Regions from separate parts of the Streptomyces sp. NPDC003036 genome, predicted to be linked through region 2. Evidence: riboswitches for the same ligand, from Rfam matches in the RefSeq annotation. Region 2 holds a riboswitch; the other holds the start of a gene.
The links. Region 2 has a riboswitch for glycine ahead of gcvP (aminomethyl-transferring glycine dehydrogenase). Riboswitches for the same ligand answer to the same signal wherever they lie in the genome.

Region 1 (7,093 bases), on a different contig from region 2:
TCCACTTCACGATCTTGTACGGGCCGGTGCCGGCGACCGTGCCGGCCTCCTGGCTGTACTTGGGGTACGTGATGGCCTCGCCCTTGGCGGTGGCCTCCTGCTTCTCGTACTCCTTGAGGGCCTTCGGCGAGTGGATGGCCAGGGCCTGGAGGGAGAAGCCGCCAGGGAGGGTGGCGGAGGGCTCGTTGACCGTGATGACGGCGGTGTTCTCGTCCTTCGCGGCGCAGGACTTGTAGTTGGCCTTCGGGGCTTCCTTGTCCTCGTTCTTGGCGAAGCCGCCGAAGATGCTCTGCCAGTAGTACGAGACCGCGCCGGACTGGTACGTGCCCTTCCAGTTGAACCAGTGGTCGTAGTTCGCGCAGACGGCCGCGGCGTTGAACGCCTCGCCGTCGTGGAACTTCACGCCCTTGCGGAGGTTGAACGTCCACACCGTGCCGGTCGGGTCGCTCGACCACTTCTCGGCCAGGCCGCCGACGAGCTTGCTGCCGCCCGATTCGTGCTCCAGCAGCGCCTCGAACGCCTGCCGGGTCACCCGGAAGGTCTCACCGTCGCTCGCCAGGGCGGGGTCGAGGGAGGACGGGTCACCGGCGCCGGCGAACACGAAGGTGTCCTTGTCACCGGCCTTGTCGTCGCCCTTGCCGCGCTCACTGGCACAGCCCGTGGCGATCATCCCGACGGCCAGCGCCGCCGTGATCGCCCGGACGGACCGGGACTTGAATATTCGCATGGGTCCCCCCAGGGGTTCCGCCGTGACGGGAGAGATGGTGGTCTTGACCGGCCGAACACTACCCAGGCGTACGGCGGCGGAGAACAGTCCGCATAGCGGTGATACCTACCTGAGACCCGGACACTCGCCAAACCGGTCAGTTACGGGACAAGCGTGGGGGGAGACGTAACACCCGTGACATGTGGGGCGGTTCAGCAGGCCGCGCCGCAGCGGTGCGCCGCGCGGTGGGTGTCCACGTCGTGAGCCCGCAGGTGCCGCGGGCGAGCGGTGCGCGGCGGGGCGTGGCCGGCGTGCGGCACGGGGGCCGCACCCGCCCCGCGCCACGGGTGGAGTTCACGGTGGGATGGACCGGCTACGTGAGGGGGTCGGGGGTGGAGCGTGGGGGGTGGTCGGACGTAAAACGACTGAACGCGCGCGAAGCGCGGTGAACGAGAGTCCGACCACCCCCACCGGAACCCCCGGCCCCCGACCCGCGCCCACCGGACACGAGCCACCACGCCGCCCACGGAGCCGCACCCACCCACCCATCGGACAGGAAGCACCACGAAGCGGAAAGCCACCCACCGGGCGGCAAGCCCCCGCGCAGCGAAGCGCGTAGCGGTCAGGCGCCCGGCTGGGGGTAGCCGTAGCCGCCGCCGGGGACCATCGGGGCCGTCGCGTGCGCCTCGCGGTCGTAGAAGGGGCGCGCGTTGGCCCGCAGCCACAGGGTGATGGGGTCGTACTCGTCGGACATGGCGACCGTCGAGACGGGCAGCCCCTCCGGCACCGCCACGATCGACTCGCGCATCATCGCGCGGACCGCGTCGACGGAGGCCTGGCTCGTGTCGTACAGATCGAGTCCGATGGCGAGGTACGGCGAGCCGAGCGCGGGCTGGACCCAGACGCGGCGCAGGGAGCGGACCGCCGGGGTGCGGTGGGCGTTCTGCGTCAGCAGGGCGTAGAACTGCGGGATCTGGATGCCGGGTTCGGAGAGCTTCAGCGGCCCCGCGGGCATCCGGTCGAGGCCCGTGGCGATGCGGCGCAGGTCGGGCCAGGGGATGCCGACGCCGCCGCCGGGGGCGTGCGGGTTGAGCCAGATGCCCCAGCGGTCGGGGTAGAGCGCGCGGGCGATGTCGCGGCCGGTGATCACCTCGTGGGCGCGGTTCCAGCCGGAGACGGCGAGCTCCTGGGCGGAGGTGACGCAGGGCGCGTAGCCGAGGCCGTCGACCTCCATGTTGCCGTACTGGGCGTCGGGCGAGCCGGCCTGGCCGTGCCAGAGCAGCATCCAGACCGGAGCGTCGGCGAGGGCCGTGAGCAGCGCCTCGTACGCGTCGTAGCGTCCGGGCGTGACGTTGCTCAGCAGCTGCTCGATCGGCCCGGCCGCCGCGGTGCTCTGCGCGCTCACCCTGGGTCCCCCTCTTCGGTCCACCGCATTAGCTTAGGGCCGCTGGTAGAAGGGCCGTACCTTCTCCAGCATCCAGTCGCCCACCGGGTCCTGCGCGATGTCGAGCAGGACCAGGTTGACCGGCCACGGCACCTGGACGCGGCCGAGCGCCCGGCCGAGGGCGTCCATCGGTACGTTACGGTCGGCGCCCTCCCAGGAGGAGAGCTGGACGCCGACGAAGAGCGTCGGGGCGCCGCCCTCGATGGAGGCGAGGGCCCGGCGGGCGGTGAGGACGGTGCCGGTGGCCTCGAACTCGGCGGCCGCGGCGGAGAGGAAGTCGACCGGGTCCTCCTGCCAGTCGGGCTCGAACAGCCGCACCCGGGCGCCGCTCGCGGGCCCGTCCAGCGGGGTGCGGCCGACGCGGCACAGTTCGGCGACGGCGGGCGGCGGCAGGGGCGCGCCCACGGCGCCGCCGGGGTTGACGGCGATCCCGAGCTGCGGGGGCAGGCCGCGGGCGAACTCGACGGCGGGCGCGACGGTGTACGCCATGTGGGGGCCGACGCACCGCAGGAACTGCTGCTCGGAGCTGAAGACGGGGACGTACGCCTGGCCGTCCAGCTCCAGCGTGGGCAGGTCGAGGTCCGGACTGTCGGGGCCGCCGCCCTTGGGGAGGGGGATCCACAGGGGGCTGCGGCCCAGGACCTCGACGAGCCGGGCGCCGGCCGCGGGGTTGCCGAGGGAGGCGGCGAGCACCTCTTCGAGCTCATTGACCGGCCATGCGGTGTCCACTGGTGTCCCCTCGTCCTTCCCACCCGTGCGGCGCGTCTTTCAGGGCACCCTAACCGCCCCGTTCAGCCGAACGTGATACGGGTCAGCGCCGTCGCCGCCGGCCGGTCGAGCAGCACGGCGGACGCGCAGCCGCCCGGCAGCACGCCCTGCTCGGCGTCCCGCACCAGCCGCCCCACCGCCCTGCGGTGCCGCGCGAAGGCGTATCCGGAGACGCCCCGCCCCCGCTCGCGCTGGCCCGCGCGGGCCGCCTGGGGGGTGACGTCCAGCAGTATCAGGTGCAGGGCGCGCCCGCGCCGCCGGGCCTCGCGGGCCAGCCAGCGCCGGACCCAGGCCTGGGTGCCGCAGTCGTGGACGACGACGCTCGCGCCCGAGCGCATGGCGCGCCGGAGCCCGGCGTAGTGGGCGATGCGGACGAGGGGGCGGTAGACCGCGTACGGCAGGAAGGGCGGCATCCGGCGCTCCCACCGCTCGCGGGCGTCCTGGGAGTCGATGCCGCGCCCGTCGGCGGCGCGGGCGATCAGGGTGGACTTGCCGCTGCCGGGCAGGCCGGAGACGACCACGAGGTCGCCGGCGGCGAAGCCCAGCTCGCGCGGGCAGCGCCCGGCGCGGTCACGCAGGTCGCGCAGCACGGGCGCGGGCGCGCGGCTGGGCGCGGGCACGGCGACCGCGCCGGTCATGGCACCGCTCACCGCACCGGTGGCCGCGCTCGGACCTGTCCGCTGCAACGTCATCGCGTACTCCCCCTGCTCGGGCTCGGCCTTCCCCGACCCTTGCCCAAGAAGTGTAAAGAATGGGTAATAAGGCACAAGCGATTTGCCGAGGAGACCACGCGTGCAATGATGTGCGCGCCACCGCACGCAGGTGCGTACAACCGCATACCGGCCGCTTGAATCCGCGCGGGAGAGTCCCGGGTCCCGCCCGGGCGCCGAAGGAGCAAGTTCCTCCCTTGAATCTCTCAGGCCCCGTACCGCGCGGATGAGGCAGATCTGAAAAGCGGGCCGCCGCGGCGGCTCCACCCAAGGTGCAAGCCGAGGGCCGTCCCCGTACGGTCACGGTGAACCTCTCAGGTTCCGATGACAGATGGGGAGGACCGTCTTCGAGCCATGCCCTGGGAGCCACATCCATGAGCACTGCCCCACGCCTCACCGCCCTCGATGCCGTGCATCGGGCGCTCGGCGCGACCATGACCGACTTCGCCGGCTGGGACATGCCGCTGCGGTACGGCAGCGAGCGCGACGAGCACAACGCCGTCCGCGCGAAGGCCGGTCTCTTCGACCTGTCCCACATGGGCGAGATCACCGTGACGGGCCCGCAGGCCGCCGCCCTCCTCGACTACGCGCTCGTCGGCAACATCGGCGGCGTCGGCGTGGGCCGCGCCCGCTACACCATGATCTGCCAGGAGGACGGCGGGATCCTCGACGACCTGATCGTGTACCGGCTCCAGGAGCAGGAGTACATGGTCGTCGCCAACGCCTCGAACGCCCAGGTCGTGCTGGACGCCCTCACCGAGCGGGCCGCCGGCTTCGACGCCGTCGTACGCGACGACCGGGACGCGTACGCCCTGATCGCGATCCAGGGCCCGGAGTCCCCGGGCATCCTGAAGTCGCTCACCGACGCGGACCTGGACGGGCTGAAGTACTACGCGGGCCTGCCGGGCACCGTCGCGGGAGTGCCCGCGCTGATCGCCCGCACCGGCTACACGGGCGAGGACGGCTTCGAGCTGTTCGTGGAGCCGCAGCACGCGGAGAAGCTGTGGCAGGCGCTGACGGAGGCCGGCGCCCCGGCCGGCCTGATCCCCTGCGGCCTGTCCTGCCGCGACACGCTGCGCCTGGAGGCGGGCATGCCGCTGTACGGGCACGAGCTCACGACGGCCCTCACCCCCTTCGACGCGGGTCTCGGCCGGGTGGTCAAGTTCGAGAAGGAGGGCGACTTCGTGGGCCGGGAGGCACTGGAGGCGGCCGCCGAGCGGGCGCAGATCGCCCCGCCCCGCAAGCTCGTCGGCCTGGTCGCCGAGGGGCGCCGGGTCCCGCGCGCCGGGATGCAGGTGGTCGCCGAGGGCAAGGTCGTCGGCGAGGTCACCTCGGGCGCGCCGTCGCCGACGCTGGGCAAGCCGATCGCCATGGCGTACGTGGACGCCGCGCACGCCGCGCCGGGGACGGCGGGGGTCGGTGTCGACATCCGCGGTACCCATGAGCCGTACGAGGTCGTGGCGCTCCCCTTCTACAAGCGCCAGAAGTGACCCGAGCGCCAGAAGTGATCTCGGGCGCCTTCCGGACCAGTCCCCCGTTCACCAGCACTCCCCCGCGTACAGGAGAATTCCAGTCATGAGCAACCCCCAGCAGCTGCGCTACAGCAAGGAGCACGAGTGGCTGTCGGCCGCCGAGGACGGCGTGTCGACGGTCGGCATCACGGAGCACGCGGCGAACGCGCTCGGCGACGTGGTGTACGTCCAGCTCCCGGCGGTCGGCGACACCGTGACCGCGGGCGAGACCTGCGGTGAGCTGGAGTCGACCAAGTCCGTCAGCGACCTGTACTCCCCGGTCACCGGCGAGGTCGTCGAGGCGAACCAGGACGTCGTGGACGACCCCTCGCTGGTGAACACCGCACCGTTCGAGGGCGGCTGGCTCTTCAAGGTACGCGTCGCGGAGGAGCCGAAGGACCTGCTCTCCGCCGACGAGTACACCGAGTTCTCCGGCGAGTAAGGACCCCTTCCCGATGTCGCTTCTCAACACCCCTCTCCACGAGCTGGACCCGGACGTCGCCGCCGCCGTCGACGCCGAGCTCCACCGCCAGCAGTCCACCCTGGAAATGATCGCCTCGGAGAACTTCGCTCCGGTCGCGGTCATGGAGGCCCAGGGCTCGGTCCTCACCAACAAGTACGCCGAGGGCTACCCCGGCCGCCGCTACTACGGCGGCTGTGAGCACGTCGACGTGGTCGAGCAGATCGCCATCGACCGCATCAAGGCGCTCTTCGGCGCCGAGCACGCCAATGTGCAGCCGCACTCCGGCGCCCAGGCGAACGCCGCGGCGATGTTCGCGCTGCTCAAGCCGGGCGACACGATCATGGGTCTGAACCTCGCGCACGGTGGGCACCTGACCCACGGCATGAAGATCAACTTCTCCGGCAAGCTCTACAACGTGGTCGCGTACCACGTCGACGACGCGACCGGCCAGGTCGACATGGCCGAGGTCGAGCGCCTCGCCAAGGAGCACAAGCCGAAGCTGATCGTGGCCGGCTGGTCGGCCTACCCGCGCCAGCTGGACTTCGCCGCCTTCCGCCGCGTCGCCGACCAGGTCGGCGCGTACCTGATGGTCGACATGGCGCACTTCGCGGGCCTGGTCGCGGCCGGTCTGCACCCCTCGCCGGTGCCGCACGCCCACGTGGTCACGACGACGACGCACAAGACGCTGGGCGGCCCGCGCGGTGGCGTGATCCTGTCGACGGCCGAGCTCGCCAAGAAGATCAACTCCGCGGTCTTCCCGGGCCAGCAGGGCGGTCCGCTGGAGCACGTGATCGCCGCCAAGGCCGTGGCGTTCAAGGTCGCCGCGAGCGAGGAGTTCAAGGAGCGCCAGCAGCGCACCCTGGACGGCGCCCGCATCCTGGCCGAGCGCCTGGTCCAGCCGGACGTCACCGAGCACGGCGTCTCCGTCCTGACCGGTGGTACGGACGTGCACCTGGTCCTGGTCGACCTGCGCAACAGCGAGCTGGACGGCCAGCAGGCCGAGGACCGGCTTCACGAGGTCGGCATCACGGTCAACCGCAACGCCATCCCGAACGACCCGCGGCCCCCGATGGTCACCTCGGGCCTGCGGATCGGCACCCCGGCCCTGGCCACCCGCGGCTTCCAGGCCGAGGACTTCCGCGAGGTCGCCGACATCATCGCCGAGACGCTGAAGCCGGACTACGACGCGGCGGCGCTCAAGGCCCGGGTCATCGCCCTCGCCGAGAAGCACCCGCTTTACCCCGGTCTGTAAACTCTTCACGCGTTACGTAACGTACGCAACAGACTGAACTGCGGGGCACCGCGCACACTGAACAGTGAGTGCGGTGCCCCGTCTCTTGCCCCCGCTCACCGTCCCACCCCTGCGTTGTCCCTGCACCACCCCGGCAGACAGCGTCGTCTTCCCACCAAGGAGTCCCCCGTGGCCATCTCGGTCTTCGACCTGTTCTCGATCGGCATCGGCCCGTCCAGCTCCCACACGGTCGGCCCCAT
Region 2 (7,093 bases):
CGGAAGTGACGGGGTGCTGGACGACGCCGGGATCGCGATCCCGGACGAGCAGGAGGACGAGGTGGAGAAGTTCCGCGAGTTCCTCGACCAGATCTCGCCCGAGGACTTCGGCACCAACAGCCAGTGACCCGGCCGCTTTCGGTGGCGTCGGCGCGGTGAGCCCGCGGCGGCGTCGGCCGAGCGGTCTCGGTGATCCGAGTCGATCGAGCGTCGATCGGGCATTGATCGGCGTCGTACCCGAGGAGGGCCGTAGGGGCCGCCTTCAGCGCATTCCGTGATGTGTTCCCGGAAATGGGACACGGGAAACCACCCTCAGGGTGATTATCACTCGGCGTGCCGAGTGTGGCGATCGTTGACGCACCCCGGGTGACTGCCTACCGTCGAGATGGCAGGTCAAGGACGGAGGGTCGGCGTGATGAGCAGCGGCGACGGTGCGGTTGGGGGTATCCCCGGACGAAGTCTGGGGCAGAGCGGGCCGTATCCGCTTCACGGAAACGCGTCCGTCCACGGGGTCGTTCAGGAGGAGCCGGCGGATCCGGCAACCGATGTCATCGGGTACCGGGGGCCGACCGCCTGCGCGGCGGCCGGCATCACGTACCGGCAGCTCGACTACTGGGCCCGTACGGGGCTCGTCGAGCCGAGCGTGCGGCCCGCGTACGGGTCGGGGACGCAGCGGCTCTACAGCTTCCGCGATGTCGTCGTCCTCAAGATCGTCAAGCGGTTCCTGGACACCGGGGTCGCGTTGCAGAACATCCGCACCGCCGTCCAGCACCTGCGCGCCCGGGGCTTCCGGGACCTGGAGCGCATGACGCTGATGAGCGACGGCGCCACGGTGTACGAGTGCTCGTCGCCGGACGAGGTCGTCGATCTTCTCCAGGGCGGCCAGGGTGTCTTCGGGATCGCCGTGGGTGTGGTGTGGCGGGACGTCGAGGCGGCGCTCTCGCAGCTGCACGGGGAGCGCGTCGACACCGGCGAGACGCTCATCGGGCACAATCCGGCCGACGAGCTGGCACGGCGCAGGCGCGACAGGGCCGTGTGACGGCCGCGCGGCAGTACCCGCGCGGCGGTCCAGGATCGCACGTGCGTGCGGGCGATTGTCAGTGGCGTGAGGCAGCATCGGTGATGTGAGAGCCGCGCCGACGATTCTGCATCTGGACATGGATGCCTTCTTCGCCGCCGCCGAGCAGGCGGCGAAGCCGAGCCTGCGCGGAAAGCCCGTGGTGGTGGGCGGCCTGGGGCCGCGCGGGGTCGTCGCCACCGCGTCGTACGAGGCGCGGCGCTTCGGGGTGCACTCGGCGATGCCGATGGCGCAGGCGCGGCGGCTGGCGCCGAACGCCGCGTATCTGGTGCCGCGCTTCACGCTCTACCGGGCCGTGAGCGACCAGGTCATGGAGCTGCTGCGGCGGCTGTCGCCGCTGGTGGAGCCGCTGAGCCTGGACGAGGCGTTCGTCGACCTGGAGGCGGGCGGCACGGCTCACGACGCGGCGACGGCACGAGCGACCGGGGAGCGCCTGCGCGCGGACATCCGGGCGGTTACGGGACTGACGGGCTCCGTCGGCCTCGCGGGCTCCAAGATGCTGGCGAAGATCGCGTCGGAGCAGGCGAAGCCCGACGGACTGGTGCTCATAGAGCCGGGGACCGAGCGCGAGCTGCTCGGGCCGATGTCGGTGCGGATCCTGCCGGGAGTCGGCCCCGCCACCGGCGAGCACCTGCGCCGGGCCGGGATGACGACCGTGGCCGATCTGGCGGAGGCGGGCGAGGACGAGCTCGTACGGCTGCTGGGCAGGGCCCACGGGGCGTCGCTGTACCGGATGGCCCTGGGGCACGACGACCGGCCCGTGGTCGCCGAGCGGGACGCCAAGTCCGTCTCCGTGGAGGACACCTTCGACGTGGACCTGCACGACCGCGTGCGGGTGCGCCTGGAGGTGGAGCGCCTGGCCGACCGGTGCGTGCGGCGGCTGCGCGGGGCCGGGCGGTCGGGGCGGACGGTGGTGCTGAAGGTGCGCCGGTACGACTTCTCGACGCTGACCAGATCCGAGACCCTGCGCGGGCCGACGGACGACCTCGCGGTGGTCCGGGAGGCGGCGGCCCGGCTGCTGGAGTCGGTGGACACCACGGGTGGCGTGCGGCTCCTGGGGGTGGGGGTGACGGGGCTCGCGGACTACACCCAGGAGGACCTGTTCGCCCAGGCGGCGATGGCGGAGGCGCCGGCCGGGCCCCAGGGGGGCACGGTCCCGGAGCCGCAGGAGCCGGCTGCCGGGGTCGGCGAGGCCGGTGTGGCGGGCGCGGCCGCTGGGACGGGAGCCGCGGAGGACGCCGACGGCGGCGGGGAGCGCAGGTGGCTGGCCGGGCAGGATGTCCGGCACGACGAGTACGGGCCGGGGTGGGTGCAGGGCAGCGGGGTGGGGCGCGTGACCGTGCGGTTCGAGGAGCCCGGCTCGCCGCCGGGCCGGGTGCGGACCTTCCGGACCGACGACCCGGCCCTGGAGCCGTCGGACCCGCTGCCGCTGGTCGCGCGGGAGCAGGTGGAGCGGGCGCCGTCGCCCTGACAGGCGGGCGGCGCGTCAGCCGTCGCGGCCCGCGAGGTCGCCGAGGCCGGAGTCGGGGTCCGGGTCCGGCTCCGGGTCGGGTGGGGGAGGGGACGGGAGCTCGAGGCCGTAGTGGTGGTAGAGCTGGAGCTCCTGCTCGGGGGAGAGGTGGCGGCCGACGCCGAAGTCGGGGGCGTCCTTGATCAGGGCGCGGTCGTACGGGACGTGGAGACCGTCGTCGGCGAGGTCGCTGGGGGCCAGGGGGACGAAGGCGTCGCGGCCGAAGAGGCCGGTGCGGACGGCGGCCCACTCGGGCACGCCCGTCGCGTCGTCCAGGTACACCTCGTCGACGGTGCCGATCTTGTGGCCGTTGCGGTCGTAGGCCTTGCGGCCGATCAGGCTCCGCGGATCGATATCGGTCTGCACGGTCCCTCCAACTGGTCGCAACCGCTCGCAACTGCACTACACCACTACGAAAGTGCACATCCGTGACGTCGGCCACTCGAGGGATCGGGCCTGGACCTCGCTGGTAGGCTGGCAGGCGGCTGTTGACCCCATGCGGGAGAGTCCTCTGGAGAATCCTTTCGGAGGCGCCGAAGGAGCAAATCCTCCCCGGAATCTCTCAGGCACCCGGTACCGCATGGACGAGGTCACTCTGGAAAGCAGGGCGGGCGTCGGACGGCATCCGCTCTCACCGACGGTGAAAGCCGGGCGGCCCCCAGTGGCGCCCGGTGAAGCTCTCAGGTTGAGATGACAGAGGGGGAGGCCGTCCGGGCACCCGCGCCATGGTGCCCCTCGCAGGTCGTGACGACCAGGAGGCCTCCGTAGATGACCGCCAACCGTACTCCGCTCTCCGAGCTTGAGCAGGGCATCCCCTTCGAGCAGCGGCACATCGGCCCCGACGCCGAGGCCCGCGCCAAGATGCTCGCGCAGGTCGGCTACGGCTCGCTCGACGAGCTGACCGCCGCCGCCGTGCCGGATGTGATCAAGACCGCCGAGGCGCTCGGGCTGCCGGCGGCGCGCACCGAGGCCGAGGTCCTCGCCGAGCTGCGCTCGCTCGCCGACCGCAACCAGGTGCTGGCCCCGATGATCGGGCTCGGCTACTACGGCACCTTCACGCCCCCGGTCATCCTGCGCAACGTCATGGAGAACCCGGCCTGGTACACGGCGTACACGCCCTACCAGCCGGAGATCTCGCAGGGCCGTCTGGAGGCGCTGCTCAACTTCCAGACCATGGTCGCCGACCTGACCGGCCTGCCCACCTCCGGCGCCTCGCTGCTCGACGAGGGCACCGCCGCCGCCGAGGCCATGGCGCTGGCCCGCCGCGTCGGCAAGGTCAAGGGCGGGGTCTTCCTCATCGACGCCGACGCCCTGCCGCAGACCATCGCCGTCATCGAGACCCGCGCGGAGCCGACCGGCGTCGAGGTCGTCGTCGCCGACCTCAGCGAGGGCATCCCGGCCGAGGTCGCCGAGCGCGGCGTCTTCGGCGTGCTGATCCAGTACCCGGGCGCGTCCGGCGCCGTACGGGACATCAAGCCGGTCATCGACCGGGCCCACGAGCTCGGCGCCGTCGTCACCGTCGCCGCCGACCTCCTCGCGCTGACGCTGCTCACCTCGCCCGGCGAGCTGGGCGCCGACATCGCCGTCGGCACCACCCAGCGGTTCGGCGTGCCGATGGGCTTCGGCGGTCCGCACGCCGGCTACATGGCCGTGCGCGACACCTTCGCCCGCTCCCTGCCGGGCCGGCTCGTCGGCGTCTCCGTCGACGCCGACGGCAACAAGGCGTACCGCCTGGCGCTGCAGACCCGCGAGCAGCACATCCGCCGGGAGAAGGCCACCAGCAACATCTGCACCGCGCAGGTGCTGCTCGCCGTCATGGCCGGCATGTACGCCGTGTACCACGGCCCCGACGGGCTGAAGCAGATCGCGCAGCGCGTGCACCGGTACGCGGCGATCCTCGCCGAGGGGCTGCGCGCCGGCGGCGTCGAGGTCGTCCACGGCAGCTTCTTCGACACCGTGACCGTCCGGGTGCCGGGCAAGGCCGCCGAGGCCGTCGCCGCCGCCCGCGAGAACGGCGTCAACCTGCGCCTCGTCGACGCCGACCACGTCTCGGTCGCCTGCGACGAGACCACCGGCCGCGCGCAGCTCGCCGCCGTGTGGGAGGCCTTCGGCGTGCGCGGCGACATCGAGGCGCTGGACGCCGAGACCGCGGAGGCGCTGCCCGAGGCGCGCTTGCGTTCGGACGCGTACCTGACCCACCCGGTCTTCCACGCGCACCGCTCGGAGACCGCGATGCTGCGCTACCTGCGCAAGCTCGCCGACCGCGACTACGCGCTGGACCGGGGCATGATCCCGCTCGGCTCCTGCACGATGAAGCTGAACGCCACCACCGAGATGGAGCCGGTGACCTGGCCGGAGTTCGGCCAGATGCACCCCTTCGCGCCCGCCGACCAGGCGCAGGGCTACCTCACCCTCATCCGTGAGCTGGAGGAGCGCCTCGCCGAGGTCACCGGCTACGACAAGGTGTCGATCCAGCCCAACGCCGGTTCGCAGGGCGAGCTCGCCGGTCTGCTCGCGGTGCGCGCGTACCACCGCGCCAACGGCGACACGCAGCGCACCGTCTGCCTGATCCCGTCGTCCGCGCACGGCACCAACGCCGCCAGCGCCGTGATGGCCGGGATGAAGGTCGTGGTCGTCAAGACCGCCGACGACGGCGAGATCGACGTCGAGGACCTGCGCGCCAAGATCGAGCAGTACCGCGACGAGCTCTCCGTCCTGATGATCACCTACCCGTCGACGCACGGCGTCTTCGAGGAGCACGTCGCCGACATCTGCGCCCAGGTGCACGAGGCGGGCGGCCAGGTGTACGTGGACGGCGCCAACCTCAACGCGCTGGTCGGGCTGGCGAAGCCGGGCGAGTTCGGCGGCGACGTCTCGCACCTCAACCTGCACAAGACCTTCTGCATCCCGCACGGCGGCGGCGGCCCGGGCGTCGGCCCGGTCGGCGTCCGCGCCCACCTCGCCCCGTACCTGCCGAACCACCCGCTCCAGCCGGGCGCCGGCCCGGAGACCGGGGTCGGCCCGATCTCGGCCGCCCCGTGGGGCTCGGCCGGCATCCTGCCGATCTCGTGGGCGTACGTCCGGCTCATGGGCGGCGAGGGTCTCAAGCGCGCCACGCAGGTGGCGGTGCTGGCGGCCAACTACATCGCCAAGCGCCTGGAGCCGCACTACCCGGTGCTGTACACCGGCCCGGCCGGGCTGGTCGCGCACGAGTGCATCGTCGACCTGCGCCCGATCTCGAAGGCGACCGGCGTCAGCGTCGACGACATCGCCAAGCGCCTGATCGACTACGGCTTCCACGCGCCGACCATGTCGTTCCCGGTGGCCGGCACGCTGATGATCGAGCCGACCGAGAGCGAGGACCTGGCCGAGCTCGACCGGTTCTGCGACACGATGATCGCGATCCGCGGCGAGATCGAGAAGGTCGCCTCGGGCCAGTGGCCCGCCGAGGACAACCCGCTGCGCAACGCCCCGCACACCGCGGCCGCGCTGGGTGGCGAGTGGTCGCACGCGTACAGCCGTGAGGAGGCGGTCTTCCCGGCCGGGGTGTCCGCCGCGGACAAGTACTGGCCGCCGGTGCGCCGGATCGACGGCGCGTTCGGCGACCGCAACCTGGTCTGCTCCTGCCCGCCGCTGGACGAGTACGACAACTGACCGTCGGAGACGGACCGACGGTCGGAAACGGTCGACGGTCGGCACGGCCATGACGAAGGGCCGGTACGGAGTGATCCGTACCGGCCCTTCGCCGTGCGGTGGCCGGTTCAGGCGGCCGTCATGACGTGTGCGGTGCCGAGCGGCCGGTGCGGCGCGATGATCTGGCCGTCCGGCAGCAGTTCACCGGTGTCCTCGAAGAGGAGGACGCCGTTGCACAGCAGGCTCCAGCCCTGTTCCGGGTGGTGCGCCACCAGGCGGGCCGCCTCCCGGTCGGCGGAGTCGGCGGTCGGGCAGGGTGGCTGGTGCTGGCACATGGATGGGTTCTTTCGCTGCGGTGTGGTGTCTGTCCTGCGGCTCGATGCGGTGTTCATGGCCGCCCCCCGTTGTGTCGGTCGATCCGGTCCCAGTGTTGCCCCACGGGCGTCCGTCCGCAGGGATTTCGCAGCAGCTCTTCCTACTGCCTAAGGACGTATCACCCGTGCGGATGGTTCAACTCAAACCCCCTGTCCCTTCGGGTGGTTCGGGGTGGCCCCAGTGGGCTAGCCCGTACGGGCCACCCCGTCGTGTCACGCGGTTGACTCCAGCAGCGGCGGTGGACCGAGGCGGAGCGTCAGGACCGGCAGCAGGTCCGCGACCCGGTACGGGAGGTGGGCGGCGATCCCGGGCGGCGCGGGCGCCAGCGGCACCAGCAGGTCCGTCGGGGCGGGGCTGCCGGTGGCCGGGTCGGCGTCCGGGTCGCCGTGCAGCCACAGCGTGAGCATGTACAGCTCCGGCACGGACAGCAGCCGGGGCTGGTAGTGCGTCGTCATCGTCTCGGCCTGGTGCAGGGCGCGCTCGGTCGAGGCGAGGTA

Region 1: linked by a shared signal. The riboswitch ahead of gcvT (glycine cleavage system aminomethyltransferase GcvT) and the one ahead of gcvP (aminomethyl-transferring glycine dehydrogenase) in region 2 are both predicted to bind glycine.

The regions. Positions count from the first base shown of each region.
Region 1 is NZ_JBEXNO010000015.1:8,776-15,868, forward strand. Features, by position in the region: gene ABZX67_RS13435 (ABC transporter substrate-binding protein) at 1-727, opposite strand, end outside; gene ABZX67_RS13440 (enhanced serine sensitivity protein SseB C-terminal domain-containing protein) at 1,329-2,111, opposite strand; gene ABZX67_RS13445 (enhanced serine sensitivity protein SseB) at 2,145-2,879, opposite strand; gene ABZX67_RS13450 (AAA family ATPase) at 2,942-3,556, opposite strand; glycine riboswitch at 3,767-3,859, shown strand; gene gcvT (glycine cleavage system aminomethyltransferase GcvT) at 4,003-5,118, shown strand; gene gcvH (glycine cleavage system protein GcvH) at 5,204-5,581, shown strand; gene glyA (serine hydroxymethyltransferase) at 5,595-6,854, shown strand; gene ABZX67_RS13470 (L-serine ammonia-lyase) at 7,023-7,093, shown strand, end outside.
Region 2 is NZ_JBEXNO010000058.1:21,822-28,914, reverse strand. Features, by position in the region: gene ABZX67_RS30690 (bifunctional nuclease family protein) at 1-127, shown strand, start outside; gene ABZX67_RS30685 (MerR family transcriptional regulator) at 416-1,039, shown strand; gene ABZX67_RS30680 (DNA polymerase IV) at 1,125-2,549, shown strand; gene ABZX67_RS30675 (PRC-barrel domain-containing protein) at 2,565-2,954, opposite strand; glycine riboswitch at 3,078-3,177, shown strand; gene gcvP (aminomethyl-transferring glycine dehydrogenase) at 3,357-6,242, shown strand; gene ABZX67_RS30665 (DUF5999 family protein) at 6,350-6,556, opposite strand; gene ABZX67_RS30660 (hypothetical protein) at 6,809-7,093, opposite strand, start outside.